DNA from 2 places in the Streptomyces sp. NPDC048825 genome. Region 1 is predicted to be linked to the other one. Evidence: riboswitches for the same ligand, from Rfam matches in the RefSeq annotation. Region 1 holds a riboswitch; the other holds the start of a gene.
The links. A riboswitch is a leader RNA that binds a small molecule or an ion and turns the genes downstream of it on or off. The one in region 1 is predicted to bind cyclic di-AMP.

Region 1 (4,119 bases):
GTCCTGGCCTCCGACGCCGAGGGCGCGGACGCCGCGCTCGACCGCCTGGCCAAGCTGGTCGCGGAGGGGCTTGAGGAGCTGCCGGAAACTGTGTGAGCACCCCTTTGCGCCTCAACCGGCGCCGCTCTCGCGGACCTGGTTGCGCGCCGTCGGGGTTCCTCAATTGATGGTCGCTGTGGTCGTCGCATCAAAAACGCCGTCCCGCACACGCACCAAAAGGGCTCGCCCAAAATACCGGGCGGGCCCTTTGCAATTCCACATCGCGGGCAGCAAAAATAATCCCCCGCGAATTACTCCCCTTTGTATACGGCGCCACTGTTAATGCCGCACGCTCGCCGTGTTTACGGGGTGTTGCGAACTCCTCACACGCTCCACGCGATCACCGCGCTCGGGAAAGCGCAGCCGGTGTGCGGCCGTCGCCCGCTCGGTGTGCAGGGCCGTGATGGCCCGGGCCCGCTCGCTGTCGCCGCGCGCGACGGCGTCCACGATGCCGCCGTGCTCCGACCAGGACTCGGCGGGATGGGCCGGCGCCTCGACCGAGTACATCCAGGCGATCTTGTGCCGCAGCTGGGTGAGCATCGAGGTCAGCGCGGGGCTGCCGGACGCCTGCGCGAGCGTCTCGTGGAACCAGCCGCCCAACGAGCGCAGATCCTCGCCCTGGCCCCTCCTGGCCCGCTCCTGCCCCAGCCTGACGAGGCCTCGCAGCACCTTGAGGTGCGCCTCTGTCCGCCGCTGCGCAGCGCGCGCGGCGCCCAGCGGCTCCAGGAGCATGCGCATCTCCAGGAGGTCGCCGGCCTCCTGCTCGGTGGGTTCCGCGACGCACGCGCCCGCGTGGCGGCGGGTGACGACGAAGCCCTCCGCTTCCAGCGTGCGCAGTGCCTCCCGCACGGGGACCCGCGAGACGCCGTAGCGACGCGCGAGCAGTTCCTCGGTGAGCCGGCTGCCGCGTTCGTAGACACCCGCGACGATGTCGTCACGGATCGCCGTGCATACCGAGTGCGCGGGAATACGCATGACCGGACCTCCGCCTTAATCCCCGCGAAACGCGGTCGATTGACGCTCGTCCGGTGACTCTATTGCAGAGAACCGGAAATTCCGATGGCGGGCCGGAATCCATGGAGTTTTTTTGGACACATAGTCGCGCAGAACAGGCAGTCGTCCCGTCGGCATGCACGAAAGCCCCGGCTCGGTGAGCCGGGGCCTTCGGGAGAGGTGCGCGGTGAAGCTTCCGAGCCGTCAGACGTTCACGCCGTGCGACCGGAGGTAGGCGAGGGGGTCCATGTCCGAGCCGTACTCCTGGGACGTACGCGCCTCGAAGTGGAGGTGTGCTCCGGTGACGTTGCCGGTCGCCCCGGAGAGGCCTATCTGCTGGCCCGGGGTGACGCTCTGACCGACGGAGACGGAGAGGGACGACATGTGGGCGTACTGCGTGTACGTGCCGTCGTTCATCTTGATGACGACCTGGTTGCCGTACGAGCCCTCGAAGCCGGCCTCTACGACGGTACCGGCGCCCACGGCGCGGACGGTGGTGCCGCTGGCGGCGTGGAAGTCGATGCCGGTGTGGCTGCCGGAGGACCAGACGGAGCCGCCGGCCTTGTAGCCGGTGGAGACGTACGAGTCGCTGATCGGCGAGACGAAGGAGTTGAGCAGGCGCTTGCGCTCGGCCTCGCGGGCGGCGCGCTCCTTGGCCTCGCGCTCCGCCTTGGCCTTCGCCTCGGCCCGGGCCTTCTGCTCGGCGGCCAGCTTCTTGGCGGCCTCCTCGGCCGCTTCGCGGGCGGCGGCCTCCTCGGCGGCCTGCCGCTGGGCGTGGGCCTGGGCGTCGATCTGGTCGGCGACCGAGTCGCCCATGGTGACGGCCTGGGTCAGCCCTGTCTGCTTGACCGAGGACGGGCCGGCGAACGCCGGGGCGGCCAGGGTGCCGATGACACCGGTGGTGGCGAGCGTCGCGACGCCCACGGTCCTCGAGGACGTGCGCTTCGTACGGCTCGGGCGACGGTGCTTCCCGGTGGCGCGGGTGAACGCCATGAAGTGGCTGGTCCTTTCCTTCCTTCTCGCCTACCGGGTTAGCTGACGGGTTCGGAGCAGGAAGGTCTCCTACGGGCTCCCTCCAGGAGGGCGCCCGATTCACCCCAGGGACTGCGGTGGGTCCCCGGCTCCCCTGGCTCGCGCCGTACGGGGACTCGGCGATGACTGTCCGGTGCCGCGGATGCGGCGCACTGCCTGACGAACAGCCGGACTGACGCTAAGCGGGCCATCTCTCAAACAACAAACGGATGACGGTTTTTGTAGCGCACGCCACAGCGCAGACACACAACCTCCATATCAACTCCCAACCAATCCAATCAATTTGGACAAAGAAGGACCCTGGAGGCTCATAAGCCTCCAGGGTCCCCGGGGATGTGCGGCGGCTCTACTCGGCCGGGACCACGCTCACTTCACCGATTCCGAGGGCCTTGACGGGCTCCTCGATCTGGGCGGCGTCCCCGACGAGGACGGTCACCAGACGGTCCACCGGGAAGGCGCTCACGGCGGCCGCGGTGGCCTCCACGGTGCCCGTCGCGGCGAGTTGGCGGTACAGCGTCGCCTGGAAGTCGTCCGGCAGGTGCTGCTCGACCTGGTCGGCGAGCGTGCCGGCGACGGCGGCCGCGGTCTCGTACTTGAGCGGCGCCACGCCCACCAGGTTCTGTACGGCGATGTCGCGCTCGGCGTCCGTCAGGCCCTCGGCCGCGAGCGTACGCAGCACCTTCCAGAGGTCGTCGAGCGCCGGGCCGGTGTTCGGCGTGTCCACCGAGCCACTGATGGCGAGCATCGCGGCGCCCGTGCCGTCCGGAGCGGAGCGCAGCACCTGTCCGAACGCCCGCACACCGTAGGTGTAGCCCTTTTCCTCGCGCAGGACGCGGTCAAGACGCGAGGTGAGGGTGCCGCCGAGGCAGTACGTGCCGAGCACCTGGGCGGGCCACACACGGTCGTGCCGGTCGGCGCCGACGCGGCCGATGAGCAGCTGTGTCTGGACGGCTCCGGGACGGTCGACGATGACCACGCGGCCCGTGTCGTCGGCGGTCACCGGAGGCACGGGACGCGCCTCGGCCGGCGAGCCGGTCCAGGCGCCGAGCGTCTCACCGAGCAGCGCGTCGAGGCCGACACCGGTGAGGTCGCCGACGACGACCGCGGTGGTGGTGGCGGGGCGTACATGCTTCTCGTAGAAGGCGCGCACAGCCGCCGAGTCGATGCTCGCGACCGTCTCCTCGGTGCCCTGGCGCGGGCGCGACATGCGCGAGGTCGCCGGGAAGAGCTCCTTGGAGAGCTCCTTGGCGGCGCGGCGGGCCGGGTTGGCGGTCTCGTGCGGAATCTCGTCGAGCCGGTTGCGGACGAGGCGTTCGACCTCGCTGTCCTCGAAGGCGGGCGCCCTGAGGGCGTCGGCGAGCAGGCCGAGCGCCTTCTGGAGCCGCGACACGGGGACTTCGAGGCTCAGGCGTACGCCCGGGTGGTCGGCGTGCGCGTCCAGCGTGGCGCCGCAGCGCTCCAGCTCGGCGGCGAACTCCTCGGCGGAGTGCTTGTCGGTGCCCTCGGAGAAGGCACGCGCCATGATCGTGGCGACACCGTCCAGGCCCTTCGGCTCGGCCTCCAGCGGTGCGTTCAGGAGGACTTCCACGGCGACGACCTGCTGGCCGGGGCGGTGGCAGCGCAGCAGCGTCAGGCCGTTGGCGAGCGCACCGCGCTCGGGCGCCGGGAAGGCCCAGGGCTTGGCCTCGCCGGCCTGGGGCTGGGGGTGGAAGTCCATGGTCACGGTGGCCTCGGTCACTGGGCGCTCTCCTCGTCGGTGGCGGTCTCCTCGTCGGTGGCGATCGGCTCGTACACGAGCACCGCGCGGTTGTCGGGGCGCAGGCGGGACTTGGCGGCCTCCTGGACCTCGTCGGCCGTGACGTCGAGCACACGCTGTACGGCGGTCAGGGCGAGCTGCGGGTCGCCGAACAGGACGGCGTACCGGCACAGTTCGTCGGCGCGGCCGGCGACAGTACCGAGCCGGTCCAGCCACTCGCGCTCCAACTGGGCCTGGGCACGCTCCATTTCCTCGGCCGTGGGGCCCTCCTCGGCGAACCGGGCGAGCTCCTCGTCGAC
Region 2 (4,119 bases), on a different contig from region 1:
CCGTTGCGCTGGGCCATCTCGACGGCGTCCAGGGTCTCGGTCAGCGAGCCGATCTGGTTGACCTTGACCAGCAGGGCGTTGGCGGAGCCCTCCTCGATACCGCGGGCGAGGCGCTCCGGGTTGGTGACGAAGAGGTCGTCGCCGACGATCTGGACCTTGTCGCCGATCTTGTCGGTGATGACCTTCCAGCCGGCCCAGTCGTCCTCGAACAGCGGGTCCTCGATGGAGACGAGCGGGTACGAGGCGACGAGCTCCTCGTAGTACTCCGTCATCTCGGCGGCCGAGCGCGACTTGCCCTCGAAGAGGTACGAGCCGTCCTTGTAGAACTCGGAGGCGGCGACGTCGAGCGCGAGGGCCACCTGCTCGCCGGGCTGGTAACCGGCCTCCTTGATGGCCTCGATGATGAGGTCGAGGGCGGCGCGGTTGGACTCCAGGTTCGGGGCGAAGCCGCCCTCGTCGCCGAGGCCGGTGGACAGGCCCTTGGTCTTCAGCACCTTCTTGAGGGTGTGGTAGACCTCGGCGCCCCAGCGCAGCGCCTCGGAGAAGGACTCCGCGCCGATGGGGGCGATCATGAACTCCTGGATGTCCACGTTCGAGTCGGCGTGCGAGCCGCCGTTCAGGATGTTCATCATCGGTACGGGCAGCAGGTGCGCGTTCGGCCCGCCCAGGTAACGGAACAGCGGGAGGTCGCTGGCCTCGGAGGCGGCGTGCGCGACGGCGAGGGAGACGCCGAGGATGGCGTTGGCGCCGAGCGAGCCCTTGTTGTCGGTGGCGTCCAGGTCGATCATGGCCTGGTCGATCAGCCGCTGCTCGGTGGCGTCGTAACCGACGAGCTCCGGGCCGAGCTGCTCGATGACGGCGAGGACGGCCTTCTCGACACCCTTGCCGAGGTAGCGGTTGGCGTCTCCGTCGCGGAGTTCGACAGCCTCGAAGGCGCCCGTGGAGGCGCCGGACGGAACGGCGGCACGACCCGTGCTGCCGTCGTCGAGGCCGACCTCGACCTCGACCGTGGGATTGCCTCGGGAGTCCAGGATTTCCCGGGCTACGACGACGTCGATGGACGGCACGAGCATCTCCTTCTGGGATGTGACGCGGTTACGCGGGCCGCTGGGCCCGCACAGCGCGAAGCCGCGGCGGCTCCGCGATGACGAGCCTAACCGGCTCCGGGCGATCGGCCAGCCGTCCGCCCCTCTCATGGACCTAACCGAAAGCAAAATGTTTCCGAACGGAACAAAAAGTCCCGCCCCGGTGCGTACGGGGGAAGACGCACCGGGGCGGGACCGCTGGGGGCTCGGCTTCAGCCGCTCTGGGGGCCGGGCTTCAGCTGAGCCGGGGCTCAGTTCAGCTGAGGTGCAGCTGCTGGCCCGGATAGATGACGTCCGCGTTGTCGACGATGTCGTCGTTCAGCTTGAACAGCTTCTGCCAGCCGCCCTTGACGTCGTTCTCCGTGGCGATCTCGCTGAGGGTGTCACCCTTGACGACCTTGTACTCGCCGTCACCCTTCTTGACCTTCTTGCCGGTCGGGGTGGTGACGGTCTTCTTGGCAGCCGGGCGGTCCGCGGAGCGGGAGGCGCGCTCCTCCTGGGCCGGGGCGCTCTGCTGCTGGGACTGCTGGGTGTTCTCCTGCGCGGCACCGGAGCCCGAGGAGCCGCCGCCGGTGTACGCGGCGCTCGACAGACCCTTGCCGCAGACCGGCCAGGCACCCTTGCCCTGGCCCGCGAGGACCTTCTCGGCGATCTCGATCTGCTGGGCCTTGCTGGCCTGGTCGGCGGTGGCGGCGTACTTCGTGCCGCCGTAGCCGGCCCAGGTGGAGGCGGAGAACTGCAGGCCGCCGTAGTAGCCGTTGCCCGTGTTGATGGACCAGTTGCCGCCCGACTCGCACTGCGCGACGGCGTCCCACTCGGAGGCGGTGGCGGCGGAGGCCGTACCCGACACCATCAGCGGGGCGGCGATGGCGGCACCGGTGACACCGGCGAGCGTGGCTATGCGGGTGGCCTTGGACGGGCGACGGTGCTTGCCCTTGCCGGAAAGCAGCATGAAGAGATCCCCTCACCGACGCCTACGAGGTGAGCTGTCGGGTTCGGGCCTGGTGAGTTGCCCGGCCGTGCGGATCGCTCCGCACGACTTCACCCCAAGCCGCACCCGGTCTCGACGACCGGGCCCGGCACTTACCTTGGGTCCCCCGCTCCTGCCTACGGCGCTTTACGCGACGACTGTTCCCGTACGGCCGTTGGCAGGATTCGGCGTGACGTCCGTCGGGGCCCGCTGTGGCGAGCGGTCACGACCGTAAACATGCGATCCGCCGAATTTCAAAGACGATCAGGGCCTTTGAGATCCATGTCTCACTTTCACCAAACCGGACATCCGGCACGAACTGCCGCCACTTTTGGCCTGGTTCGGCACCTTGCACACCACTCAGTCTGCGCCGAGTTCAAGGCGCTGACCGGGGAGGATGAGGTCCGGATCGGCGCCGACAGTGTGCTTGTTCGCGGAGTACAACTCGGGCCATCCGCCTTGGAGGTCAAGGGAGTCGGCGATTGCCGAGAGGCTGTCTCCGGAACGGACGGTGTACGAGCCGTCCGCAGCGTCCGCCGCATCGCGTGAGGCGCGGTCCGCGCGAGAGGCATGCCGGCCGGTGGAGTCGTCCGCACGGGAGGCATCGGCGTCCTCTTCGGCGCTGCCGCCGCGATGACGGCCGGCGCCCTCCTCTGTGTTTGTGCTCTCACTCTCTCCGGTCGAAGAGTCGGCGTTCTGGCCGGAGTTGCCCGAGTCGCCCTCATTCGTCGCGCCTGTGGGCGGACTGGGCGAGCTGTCGAGGTCCGGTGATTCGGCGGTGGAGTCGCCGCCGGAATCCCGCGAGGTGGCGGTGGACGACCCGGACCTACCGGACGATCCCGAATCAGCGGATGTATCGGATGAGTCGGAACTGTCGGACGAATCATCCTTTAGGAAGTCGTCACTTGACGTCCGCCCCGAATCGGAGCCCGATCCGGAGTCCGCCTCGGTGGGCGGAGTGGAGGTCGGCGTGGGCGAGTCCTGCGCCAGGCCCGTATCAACGTCGGCCGAGTCGGAGTTCTGTGTCAGGCCCGCGACCAGTCCACAGGTCGCCCAGGGGCTCGTACCCTTGTCCGCAAGGATCTTCTCGGCGACGGCTATCTGCTGCGAGCGACTGGCCAGGTCAGCCCTCATCGCGTAGTCGAGACCGCCGTACTGCTCCCACTCCCCCTGGGCAATCTGGAGGCCGCCGTACTCCCCGTTGCCGGAGTTGGCGCTCCACCGGCCGCCGCTCTCGCACTCCGCGACCGCGTCCCAGGTCGCACCACTGGCGGCACTCGCGCTGCTCGCCGCGAGGAGGGGGATCGCGATGGCCGATCCGGTCACCCCTGCCGCCACAAAGAGAGCCGGCGCCTGACGAGGGCGACGGTGTCGACCGTTCCCGGAGAGCATGCGGTTGCCTTTCACGCGACAGTGTGTGACATGGGTGTGACCAATGAGACTGATGAGGTCCGCTTTCGCGTGAACCTAGTGGGACCCGATCACTTGTCACCAGTAGATGTAGCGCAGATCACGTGAAGATCACGGACCTGAGGGTACGTCAGCTTTGAGCTGGGGGTTCGTCAGTTTTGAGTCCGGGCTTCGCCGGCGCTGAGACCGGGCGAAGTGGGGGTGAAGCTGACGGGCAACGTCCGCAGGCCGCGCATGATGAGTCCCCCACGCCACCGCAAATCCGCTGAATCCGCTGCCAGTTGCAGATCGGGGAGGCGGGTGAGGAGCGTCGCGAGTGCGGTCCGGCCCTCCAGCCGGGCGAGGGGTGCGCCTAGGCAGTAGTGGATGCCGTGCCCATAACCGAGGTGCTGGTTGTCGCGTCTGCCGAGGTCGAGGGTGTCGGGGTCGTCGAACCGCTCGGGGTCACGGTCGGCGGCGGCGAGTACGACGAGTACGGGGTCGCCGACCGCGATGTGCTGCCCGCCGATGGTGACCGCCTCCGTCGCGAACCGCCAGGTGGCCAGCTCCACGGGGCCGTCGTACCGGAGCAGCTCCTCGACGCCGGTTTCGAGGAGGTCCGTTTTTCCGGCTGCCAGGGACTTCTGCAATCGATACCGCTGCTCGGGGTGCGTG

Region 2: it holds a riboswitch for cyclic di-AMP, as region 1 does, so the genes downstream of both, ACGFNK_RS15360 (transglycosylase family protein) here and ACGFNK_RS37910 (M23 family metallopeptidase) in region 1, are expected to answer to the same signal.

Annotation. Positions count from the first base shown of each region.
Region 1 covers NZ_JBICUR010000021.1:114,600-118,718, reverse strand. Annotated here, with positions in the region: gene ACGFNK_RS37920 (HPr family phosphocarrier protein) at 1-96, shown strand, start outside; gene ACGFNK_RS37915 (GntR family transcriptional regulator) at 319-1,014, opposite strand; gene ACGFNK_RS37910 (M23 family metallopeptidase) at 1,237-2,025, opposite strand; cyclic di-AMP (ydaO/yuaA leader) riboswitch at 2,039-2,196, opposite strand; gene ACGFNK_RS37905 (M16 family metallopeptidase) at 2,411-3,802, opposite strand; gene ACGFNK_RS37900 (M16 family metallopeptidase) at 3,799-4,119, opposite strand, start outside.
Region 2 covers NZ_JBICUR010000005.1:295,017-299,135, reverse strand. Annotated here, with positions in the region: gene eno (phosphopyruvate hydratase) at 1-1,073, opposite strand, end outside; gene ACGFNK_RS15360 (transglycosylase family protein) at 1,342-2,037, opposite strand; cyclic di-AMP (ydaO/yuaA leader) riboswitch at 2,042-2,210, opposite strand; gene ACGFNK_RS15355 (transglycosylase family protein) at 2,416-3,381, opposite strand; gene ACGFNK_RS15350 (cytochrome P450) at 3,618-4,119, opposite strand, start outside.